3 regions of the Cryobacterium sp. CG_9.6 genome follow, and region 3 is predicted to be linked to each of the others. Evidence: riboswitches for the same ligand, from Rfam matches in the RefSeq annotation. Region 3 holds a riboswitch; each other region holds the start of a gene.

Region 1 (3,267 bases), on a different contig from region 3:
CCTTCCTCAACCGCGGCTTCGAAATGAAACACAACCTGCGCTACTTCGAACGGCACATTCCCGTGCAGCGTCAGGAACTCAAGCTGCTCACCGAGCTAGGCGGTCGTGTGCTGCCGCGCAACCTGTGGAGCAAGGTGGGCGGCATGCAACGGGAGAAGGAGCTGCTCGAACGGCGCCTCGTGCTGCCGCTGGCCAACCCCGACCTGGCCGAGCAGTATGGCGTCTCGGCGCCCAAGGCCGTGGTGCTGTTTGGCCCTCCCGGAACCGGCAAGACCACGTTTGCCAAGGCCATTGCGTCGCGGCTGGAGTGGTCGTTCGTGGAGGTGTTCCCGTCCCGTCTCGCTGCCGACCCGCAGGGTCTGGCCGGCGCGCTGCGCGAAACGTTCCTGAAGATCGCCGAACTCGAGCATGCCGTGGTGTTCATCGACGAGGTGGAGGAGATCGCTGCCCAGCGTCAGGGTGACCCGCCCTCGGCTATGCAGGGCGTAACTAATGAGCTGCTGAAGATCATTCCGGCGTTCCGGGATCAGCCCGACCGGCTGCTCGTCTGTGCCACGAACTTCATTCGCGCCCTCGACTCGGCCTTCCTCCGCCACGGACGTTTTGACTACGTGATTCCGATCGGGCTTCCGGATGTGGCCGCTCGCGAAGCCATCTGGGCCGGGTACATTCCGTCGGCCGTGGTCGGTGTCGTCGATCTCGCCACTCTGGTGGAGAAGAGCGAGGGGTTCTCCCCGGCCGACATCGAGTACGCCGCCCACCGGGCGTCACAGAACGCACTCGAGCAGTCGCTGGATTCTGCCGACACCTCCGCCATGGCAGGACCGAGCACAGCGGACTATGAGGATGCCATCTTGTCCACCCGAACGACCGTGTCGGCCGAGGTCGCCGCTGAGTTCCTTGAGGATATCGAGCGCCTCGCCCGGCTGTAGGTGGGTGTGGTTGCTAGTTCAGGAGATATGGCTCGGGTCGGGTGATGTGCCGCGTGTTTCCGCGGGCGCTGGGTGCCTGTTTCGGGGGATCTCCTGAAGTAGCGACTTGCGGCGGGCGTGATCGAGGTTGGGCAGCGTGCTGCTGCGCGTGCGGGAAGGGCCCGTGGCAGCCTGTGCGGCGGTCTGTCTGGCGGTTGTGGTTGCTAGTTCAGGAGATCCGGCGGGGCGCAAGTCGTGTGCCGCGTGTTTCCGGGGCGCTGGGCGCGTGGTTCGGGGGATCTCCTGAAGTAACGACGGGGGGCGGGCGTGACCGATGCGGACAGGCCTGGTGCAGCACGCCCGGCGGGGGCCTCGCAGAGGGCCAGCGCGGCCAGTCCTGGTTGCTAGTTCAGGAGATCCGGCCGGGCGCCGGTCACCTGCCGCGTGTTTCCGGGGCGGCGGGTGCGTGTTTCGGAGGATCTCCTGAAGTAGCGACAACAACAAAGGCCGGAGACGGACACGCATAGCCCGCCCCGCTAGGGTGGACGTGTGACACGGGGTGCCGTCGCGATCGAGGGCTGAGAACACACCCGTTGAACCTGATCTAGTCAGAACTAGCGAAGGGATGTCGCGAGTGAACTCTCGCTTGTTGAACGACCATGCTCGTGCCACGGCACAGCTCCTCACCGATCTGCGCCGCACAACTCCGCTCGTGCAGTGCATCACCAATGCCGTGGTGACCAACTTCACGGCCAACGCGTTGCTTGCCCTGGGAGTGTCGGCTGCCATGGTTGACCTGCCCACGGAAGCCGAGATGTTCGCCCCCCTCGCCAGCGGGCTGCTCGTGAACCTGGGCACGCCGCACGCCGAGCAGCGCGTGGCGATGCTCGCGACGGCGCGGGCGGCATCCGCTTCGGGTACGCCGTGGGTGCTCGACCCGGTGGCCATTGGCGCATTGCCGGTGCGCACCGCACTCGCGCACGAGCTCGTTGCGCTGCGACCCACGATTATTCGCGGCAATCCCTCCGAAATTCTGGCGCTCGCCGGAGTGGGCGCGGGCGGGCGCGGCGTCGACGCCACCGACGGAGGCGAATCGGCGCTGGCAGCCGGGCGGTCGCTGGCCCGCGAGTTTGGATCGATCGTGGCCATATCGGGTGCGGTCGACATCGTGACCGATGGCGAAGCGGATGTGCGCATCACCAACGGCACGCCCCTCCTCACCCGCATTACCGGCGGCGGCTGCGCCCTCGGGGCGGTGATGGCGGCCTTTGCGTCTCTGCATGTCAATCGGCTCGCCACGACCGTCGCCGCGTGCGCGGTGTACACGATTGCGGCGCAGCAGGCCGCGCTCGTCGCCAGCGGGCCGGGCAGCTTTTCGGTGGCGTTCCTCGATGCCCTCGCCGCGGTGACGACGGAAGACGTGCGCACGTTAGCGGTGATCTCGTGAGCGTGCGGCGCGCATCCGCTGATCTATCCACCTATTTGGTGACCGACCCAGGCCTGAGCGGTGCGCGTGGCGTGCTCGGGGTGATTGAGAGCGCGGTGGCGGGGGGAGTGTCCATCGTGCAGATTCGCGATAAGACCGCGTCCACGCGGGAACTGTATGCGCTGCTGCTGGCGGCGGCGCGTCTCACGGACGGGCGGTGCGCCCTCGTGATTGACGACCGGGTTGACGTGTACCTCGCGGCCCGGGCAGCTGGCGCGGCGGTGGACGGCGTGCATGTTGGCCAGTCCGACCTGCCAGCGGATGCCGTACGCACGCTCATCGGCCCGCTCGCCCTGCTCGGCCTCACGGCGAACCACCCGGCGCATCTGAACGCGGTGCACGCGCTTGCACCCGGAACCGTGGACTACCTCGGGATGGGCGTGATCCGCCCCACACTCACGAAGAAAGACCACCCGGAGCCGCTCGGTGTGGCCGGATTTGCACGCCTCGCGGCTACCACGTCGTTGCCGTGTGTGGCCATTGGCGGTGTCGGTCTCGCCGATACCGGGGCGCTGCGAGCCGCCGGAGCGGCGGGAATGGCCGTGGTGTCGGCCATCTGCGCCGCGGCCGACCCCGAAGAAGCTACTCGGGCCTTCGCCCAGGCCTGGGCTGGTGCCGCGTGAGCGTCCGGCCGGGGCGGGCGGGCGCGGCCAAAGTTGGGCCGGGCGGGGGCCGGATTGCGCGGGTGCTGAGCATTGCCGGAACCGATCCCACGGGCGGTGCCGGCATTCAGGCCGACCTTAAGAGCATCTCGGCCAACGGCGGCTACGGCATGGCCGTGGTCACCGCGCTTGTGGCCCAAAACACGCAGGGTGTGCGAGCCGTGCACGTGCCGCCGGTGTCTTTTCTGCGAGAGCAACTCGATGCGGT
Region 2 (3,267 bases), on a different contig from region 3:
CGGCCATCACCCCACCGGCGGGGTCCAGCACAATCACCCGGTCCACCCCGTCTTGCCACACCGCTACGCGATGCTCAATGACAATGAGCGTTGCGCCGGAGCGGTCGAGTCCCCGCACCACCGCATCCCGAACCTCAACCACACCGGCCGGGTCGAGGTTGGCGGTGGGCTCATCGAGCAGTAGAAGCCCCGGCGACATGGCGAGAACCCCGGCGAGGGCCAAACGCTGCTTCTGACCCCCGCTCAGCGCAGACGTGGGGTGGTCCAGGGGCAGGTCCAGCCCCACGGCCGCCAGGGCGGCCCGCACTCGCGGCCAGATCTCGGCACGGGGAACCGCAAGGTTCTCACAGCCAAACGCCACGTCATCGCCGATTCGTGCCAGAACCACCTGGGAATCGGGGTCTTGCAGAACCAACCCAACCCGGCCACGGGCATCCGCAGCGCGTCGACCGTCGACCAGCAGGTCGCCTGCGGAGTCACCGTCCTCGTCATCACCGAGCACGCCGGCAAGCGCGTGCATCAGAGTGCTCTTTCCGGCCCCGCTGGGCCCGAGAAGGAGCACGCGCTCCCCCGGTGCAATATCGAGGTCGAGGGCCGACACGGCCGGTCGGGAACGGCCGGCGTGCCGCCAGCCCCAGCCGCGGGCCGTGATGCGGGCGGGGGTGACCCGGGTATCGGAGATGATCGTGGTCATCCCCTACAGCGCGGTCGGCGCCGCGCCCACGGTGCGGGTGACCTCGCGTCCGCTGGCAAACCGGCTGAGCGCACCCGTTCGGGCCAGTCCTCGCACCGCAAGCCAGGACAGCAGCCCGGCGAACACCGTGCCCGAGATGATGGCCGTCACGAAGTACACGGTCTTGAAGCCCATGTCGAGCGCCGCGTAGCTGATGGTGGTGTCCAAGAGCGCAACAGCCAGCCCGGCGCCGGCGCCGGCGAGGAGGGCGACTCCCAGCCGATAGTTGGCGTAGAAGAACAGGGCGAAGACCAGCTCGGCGCCGAGGCCCTGCAGCACACCCCAGATCAGAGTGGCAAAGCCCCACTGGGTGCCGATGAGCATGGATACGACGGCGGCAATGACCTCGGTATAGAGGGCCGCGCCGGGCTTACGAATGATAAGTCCGCCGAGCACTCCGGCGAAGAGCCAGCCGCCGGCCAGCAGACCGCCGAGACCCGGCGTGAAGGCCAGGAGGCTGCTCAACGGCGTCCAGGCCAGGCCCCAGGCCCAGAAGATGACGCCGCTCGCGACGCCGATGACACTGGCGACCACGATGTCCACGACGCGCCAGCGATAGGTGCGGGTCTTGGTCGCCGTCGGATGTGTTGCGAGGGGGGTAGAGGTTGTGTTCATTGTCGTGCCCTTTCCGAAGATGGATCATCGGAAGATGACCCAGATGGGGCACGGGTACGAGAAGTCTCCCTGCGCCGGCATGATCCGGATCAGGTTCGACGGTCGAAGCTGCTAGCTTCCTCTCAGCCCGGTTAACCGGACTCCCGTGTTCAGCATCAGTCTAGCTGCCCGCTTAGACTCACGGAATGGGTTTGGGTACATGAGCATGCTGGTTGTGGTCGTCGCCGCGACGATCATGCTGGTGCTGTTGCGGGCGTCGCTTCGTCGCCGGCGCCGCATTGCCAGGGGTTTGCCCGTGCACGACACCTGGCACTGGCCGCTCTGGCTGCGCCGTCTGCTGCGGCCGCGCTGGCCCCGCTCGCGTCGACGGCGCAACCCGTAGTTTCTGCTCTCGGTGACCTACTTCTTCAGGGCGCGGATGATGCGGATCAGCACACGGCCCGTCACCTAGATGAAGGGGATGCCGACGGCCAGCAGTGAAATGACGTTCGGTTCAAACCGCACGGTGCCCGCCGACTTCACGTAGGCGCCGATCGGTATCGCAGCGCCACCTCCGCCGCCGCCCGAACCCTGGTCGCCGGAGTCTCCGCCGCCGAAACCGTAGTTCACGATCGCCACGGGCACCAGCGTGACCCCGTCGATCTGAATCGGATCACCGTAGGCGGACTTCACGCCGGCTGAACGGGACATTTCTGCGAGCTTTTCCGGAAGGCTAGTCATGACAACAGGCTACCCCGGGTTGGGCTCGGCTCCCGGCGCGGTGTGAGAAGTGGGCGCGGTGCGTGAGGTGGGCGCAATGTGCGAGGCGGGGCGAACGGCTCCACGGCCGAACTTCGCCGTCACGGTGTCGACAGCGCGCTCGGCCTCGCGCCAGTCTTCGTCGGGATCCCACAGGGCCAGGCCCGCGCTGTCCTCCGGTGAGAGCTGTTCCATGCGCACGCCAATCAGGCGCACCCGAATTCCCGGTGCCGCGAGCAGCTCAAAAGCCGCACTCACCTCCTCGTAGATGCGGCGACCTACGTTGCTCGGATCCGCCAGAGTGCGGGAGCGCGTCACGGTGGTGAAGTCCGGGTAGCGCAGTTTCAGCACCACGCGCCTCCCCACCAGGCCCCCTCGTCGCAGACGCACGGCGACCGCATCGGAGAGCCGCAGCAGCTCGCTGCGCAGCGCCGCGGCATCCGTCATGTCGTACTCGAATGTAGTCTCGTGTCCCACGCTCTTCTCCTCGCGTACCAGCGTGACACCACGGCCATCCCTCCCCCATGACAGCTCGTGCAGCTTGTGTCCGGAGGCCTCCCCCACGGCCCGCTGCAGCGCGGGCAGGGGCAGGCGGGCAATATCGCCGATGGTACGGAGCCCCAGCCGAACGAGGGCTTCCTCGGTTGTGGCCCCCACGCCCCACATGAATTTCACCGGAAGCGGATGCAGAAAGTTGAGCGTCTGCTCAGCCGGCACAACGAGCAGACCGTTGGGTTTGGCCAGCCCGGAGGCGAGCTTGGCGATAAATTTTGTGGATGCCGCGCCCACCGAACAGACCAGGCCGGTCTCGGCGAAGACGCGGGCACGTATCAGCTCCGCAATCACAGCGGGAGAACCGTGCAGGCGGCGCGCGCCGGCCACGTCCAGAAATGCCTCGTCGATGCCGAGGCGTTCCACGAGCGGTGTCACGTCGTCGAAGATGCTCATGACCCGTTCGGAGTAGTGCTGGTACGCGGCCATGTGCGGCTCGAGCACCACGGCCTGCGGGCATTTGCGCAGCGCCAGCAGCATGGGCATCGCGGAGTTCACGCCGAACCGCCGCGCAATGTAGTTTGCCGCCGTCACGACGGAACGACCACCGCGGTGTCCCACGATCACCGGTTGGTGGGCAAACTCCGGGTGGTCAAGTAGCTCCACGGAAACAAAGAAAGCGTCGAGGT
Region 3 (3,267 bases):
AGCATAGAGACCTCCGCGGTCCAGGACCAGAGCATCGTCCTCCCACGAATCCCACAATTTCAGTGCCACCTCGATGAACTCCGCTGCCCGGCTGTAGCGCTGGTCGTGGGAGGGCAGCACGTCCATTCCATGGTTGCGGGCTTCGGCGTCAAACATGGAAGTGACCACGTTCCAGCCAATGCGCCCCTTACTAATGTGATCCAACGATGCAAGCATGCGCGCCGCGTGAAAAGGCGTAAAAAAGGTCGCCGAGATAGTGCTGACCAGCCCGATCCGACTCGTCGCCCGCGCCATCGCGGCCATCGCCGTCAACGGCTCAAGAAACCACCGCGGGCCGGTGCTCACATCATTGACGGCGTGCCCGTCGGCGAAGAACACGGCGTCAAAGAAGCCACGTTCAGCGCTTTGGGCGAGCCGTTCATAGAAACTGATGTCCCCCAACTGCTCGATGGGCGACTGCGGCCGCCGCCAGGCGGCACCGTGGTGGCCACAACCCATAAGGAACGCATTGAAGTGGAGCTGGCGCGGGGCCGACATAACCGGCGCGGCCCTAGTTCATCACCAAGCCGCCGTCGACCACCAGGTTCTGACCGGTGACCGACCGCGCCCAGGGGGAAGCAAAAAAAAGTACCGCATCGGCAAATTCGGCCAGGGTTGTCACCCTGCGCAGCGGGGTAGACGCGGCAATGAAGTCGAACACGTCCTCGGGGGTGGCCGCGCTGGCATCCGTGGTGCGCAACAGCCCACCGGAGACCATGTTCACAGCAATGTTATGCAGGCCAAGATCTGAGGCAAGGGTGCGGGTCAGGGAGAGCAGGGCAGCCTTGGCGGCCGTGTAGTCGTGGTACGGCACCACCGGGTTTTGAAACAGGTTCGTGCCGATGTTGATAATGCGGCCGAACCCGACCTCACGCATGCCTGCCAGCGCCTGCTGCGTCGTGTTCAGGGCACCGCGGACACTGCCAGAGAACTGCGCCTCAAACTCGTCCCAACTGATGTCGGCAGCGCCAGAGCGAGCATCGCCGTTAAAACTGAAATCGGCCAACGCGTTATTGACCACCGTTGTCACAGGAGACCCAAAATATGCCTGAGCCTGCGTGAATATTGCCGCGACCTGGGATCGGTCGGTCACGTCAGCCCGCACAGCAAAAGCATGTTCACGGCCATATCTAGCAGCCAGGGTCTCCGCCGCTGCGGCGCTGTTGCGATAGTTAATGACTACCCGGGCACCCTGAGCCGCGAAAGCGTGCACGATGCTTGTACCCAAGCCGCGTCCGCCGCCGGTGACCAGGACAATCTGTTCTGCTATTTGCATGATTTTCTTCACCTTGGGTAAGGCGAAAGGACGAGATCCGGCACCAATACGGTGCACGTAATTCTCCGTGACATCCCTTCGCTAGTTCGAACTAGATCAGGTTCAACGGGTGTCATCTCAGCCAACCGTCATACAGTCGGCACCCCGTGTCGCTGAAAATGAGTATACGCAACCGCCTGGTATCGGCGAATCCGCGTCCTGAACTCATCAACTGCCGGGATGCCCTGGTCTAGTATTACCAGGTCAACGCCGCGCGCCTGCAGGGTGTTGGATAACTCGATGAGGTTTTCCAACGACCGGCCGAGCCGGTCGAGTTTAGTCACCACGATTTGATCGCCAGCCCGGTTGGCCGAGAGTAGAGCTTTGTCGAGTTCGGGTCGGCCGGCGAGGGTCTCCGACGCTGTGTCGAGGAAGACCTGTTCGCAACCGGCCCCGGTCAGGGCATCGTGTTGGGCTTCGGGGTGCTGGTCTCGGGTGGAGACCCGGCCGTATCCAATTGGCATAACAAAACCGCATCACCAACTCGGTAGTGCGTTACATAGACGGGTACACGCCAAGTATTACAAAACCCACCCTGTGATTCCGCGACCAACTGAACCTGTCCCGGAGTGTCGTGCGAACGATCATTACCGAACACCACACGTCACAAAACATCAGCGTCGGCGGCCTGAGGCGCGCCGGTTTCATCTAAACGCCGCAACGTCGACACGTTATTGTCGCGCTGAGTGAATCGGCACGTTGACGCCAACACCGTGGATAAAATCTAAGCCGGAAAAACTGACACAAACGAGGCGACCGCCGACTCGAAATGATCGAACATGACATGTCGCCGCGGTGCTTCTATGTTCATGACTTCAAAAACGGAACCACGTTTTTCGATGTAACCCAGCACCTTCTCGGGCGACCTTTCATGGCAGCGTCGATCGCTCACACGCCATTCATGATCGGACAGACTACGGACCTCGAGATCTCCCGTTGCACACGGTTTATGACCCTGATTCGACATTGAATCTCCTCGTGATGAGCGGTCCAGACCGGCGGTACCTCGACCAGCTCCGATGCCGCTTGCACCACCCTCTAACATACCCCCGCCCCTTGGCAGCATGCCGTTGCCGGCAAATACACCGCCCAATTGTCGTTATCGGGCAGTGCTGCGCAAAGGCTTCCCGCAGACTGTGCGACCGGCGGGCGGCGCCTATTTTGGCCAAGATCTTGATCTGGTCGGGCTCACACTCGATGAAACTTTTGGCGTTGCGGACCTGCTGAACGCAGCATTTCGTAACCCCCTGCGTGTCAGGATCGGGTGAGGCCAGTAGCTAATAGCAAGTCCGCCGTGTTGCAGGGGCGAGAACTAGGAACTGATTCACCATGTCCAGCCCATCAATAAGCGTCGTGCGCGACGATAGTCCTATGAACAACAGCATTCCCGAAGGGCCAAGATCGGGTGGTCCGACGCGGAGGCGTTCGATCACTCCGGCGCAAAAGCTTGTCCACCTTGCCGCTTACGATGTCGCGACGGCCACGAATAAGCCTGAATCCACCGGTCGGCGTCTGAAGGAATCCTGATTTTGGTTTGGCGAGGTTTTGGCGTTTCGGGCGTGGGTGTGGTCCGGGGCTCGCGGCCCGGGGTGTTCCACTGGTGTTCCTGTTGATGTGGATGTAGGCGGGTCGTCTCGGGCGGAAGTTCTGGTTGAACAGGGCCGTCCAGGGTTTCTCCCAGGGCCAGTGTTCGGGCAGGTGCAGGGTGATGCGCCTCGCGGAGGTCGAGATTCTGGCGGGGACGCTGATAAGTTTCCGGCGGATCGTTGCGGTGGTCGCTCAGGCAAGACCGTTTCCCTCGGTCGTCGCAGCGGCGCGGGTGCGGTTAAGCACCATCACGGCCATGACCAGCCAGGCCGCATAGGCGGTGAAACCGCCTGAGGGTAGGTGCGCCAGAGCGCTGCTCCTCAGGT

The links. Region 3 has a riboswitch for thiamine pyrophosphate ahead of H4V99_RS16080 (3-oxoacyl-ACP reductase). Riboswitches for the same ligand answer to the same signal wherever they lie in the genome.
Region 1: linked by a shared signal. The riboswitch ahead of thiM (hydroxyethylthiazole kinase) and the one ahead of H4V99_RS16080 (3-oxoacyl-ACP reductase) in region 3 are both predicted to bind thiamine pyrophosphate.
Region 2: linked by a shared signal. The riboswitch ahead of H4V99_RS10930 (ECF transporter S component) and the one ahead of H4V99_RS16080 (3-oxoacyl-ACP reductase) in region 3 are both predicted to bind thiamine pyrophosphate.

What each region holds. Positions count from the first base shown of each region.
Region 1 is NZ_JARXUZ010000001.1:3,049,374-3,052,640, reverse strand. Features, by position in the region: gene H4V99_RS14125 (bifunctional GNAT family N-acetyltransferase/ATP-binding protein) at 1-932, shown strand, start outside; TPP riboswitch at 1,457-1,554, shown strand; gene thiM (hydroxyethylthiazole kinase) at 1,546-2,358, shown strand; gene thiE (thiamine phosphate synthase) at 2,355-3,020, shown strand; gene thiD (bifunctional hydroxymethylpyrimidine kinase/phosphomethylpyrimidine kinase) at 3,017-3,267, shown strand, end outside.
Region 2 is NZ_JARXUZ010000001.1:2,365,017-2,368,283, forward strand. Features, by position in the region: gene H4V99_RS10925 (ATP-binding cassette domain-containing protein) at 1-694, opposite strand, end outside; gene H4V99_RS10930 (ECF transporter S component) at 698-1,348, opposite strand; TPP riboswitch at 1,397-1,504, opposite strand; gene H4V99_RS10935 (hypothetical protein) at 1,548-1,730, shown strand; gene H4V99_RS10940 (hypothetical protein) at 1,796-2,068, opposite strand; gene H4V99_RS10945 (DNA polymerase IV) at 2,078-3,267, opposite strand, start outside.
Region 3 is NZ_JARXUZ010000002.1:93,769-97,035, reverse strand. Features, by position in the region: gene H4V99_RS16085 (LLM class flavin-dependent oxidoreductase) at 1-537, opposite strand, end outside; gene H4V99_RS16080 (3-oxoacyl-ACP reductase) at 551-1,315, opposite strand; TPP riboswitch at 1,372-1,472, opposite strand; gene H4V99_RS16075 (recombinase family protein) at 1,444-1,818, opposite strand; partial or broken gene H4V99_RS16070 (IS1380 family transposase) at 3,008-3,267, opposite strand, start outside.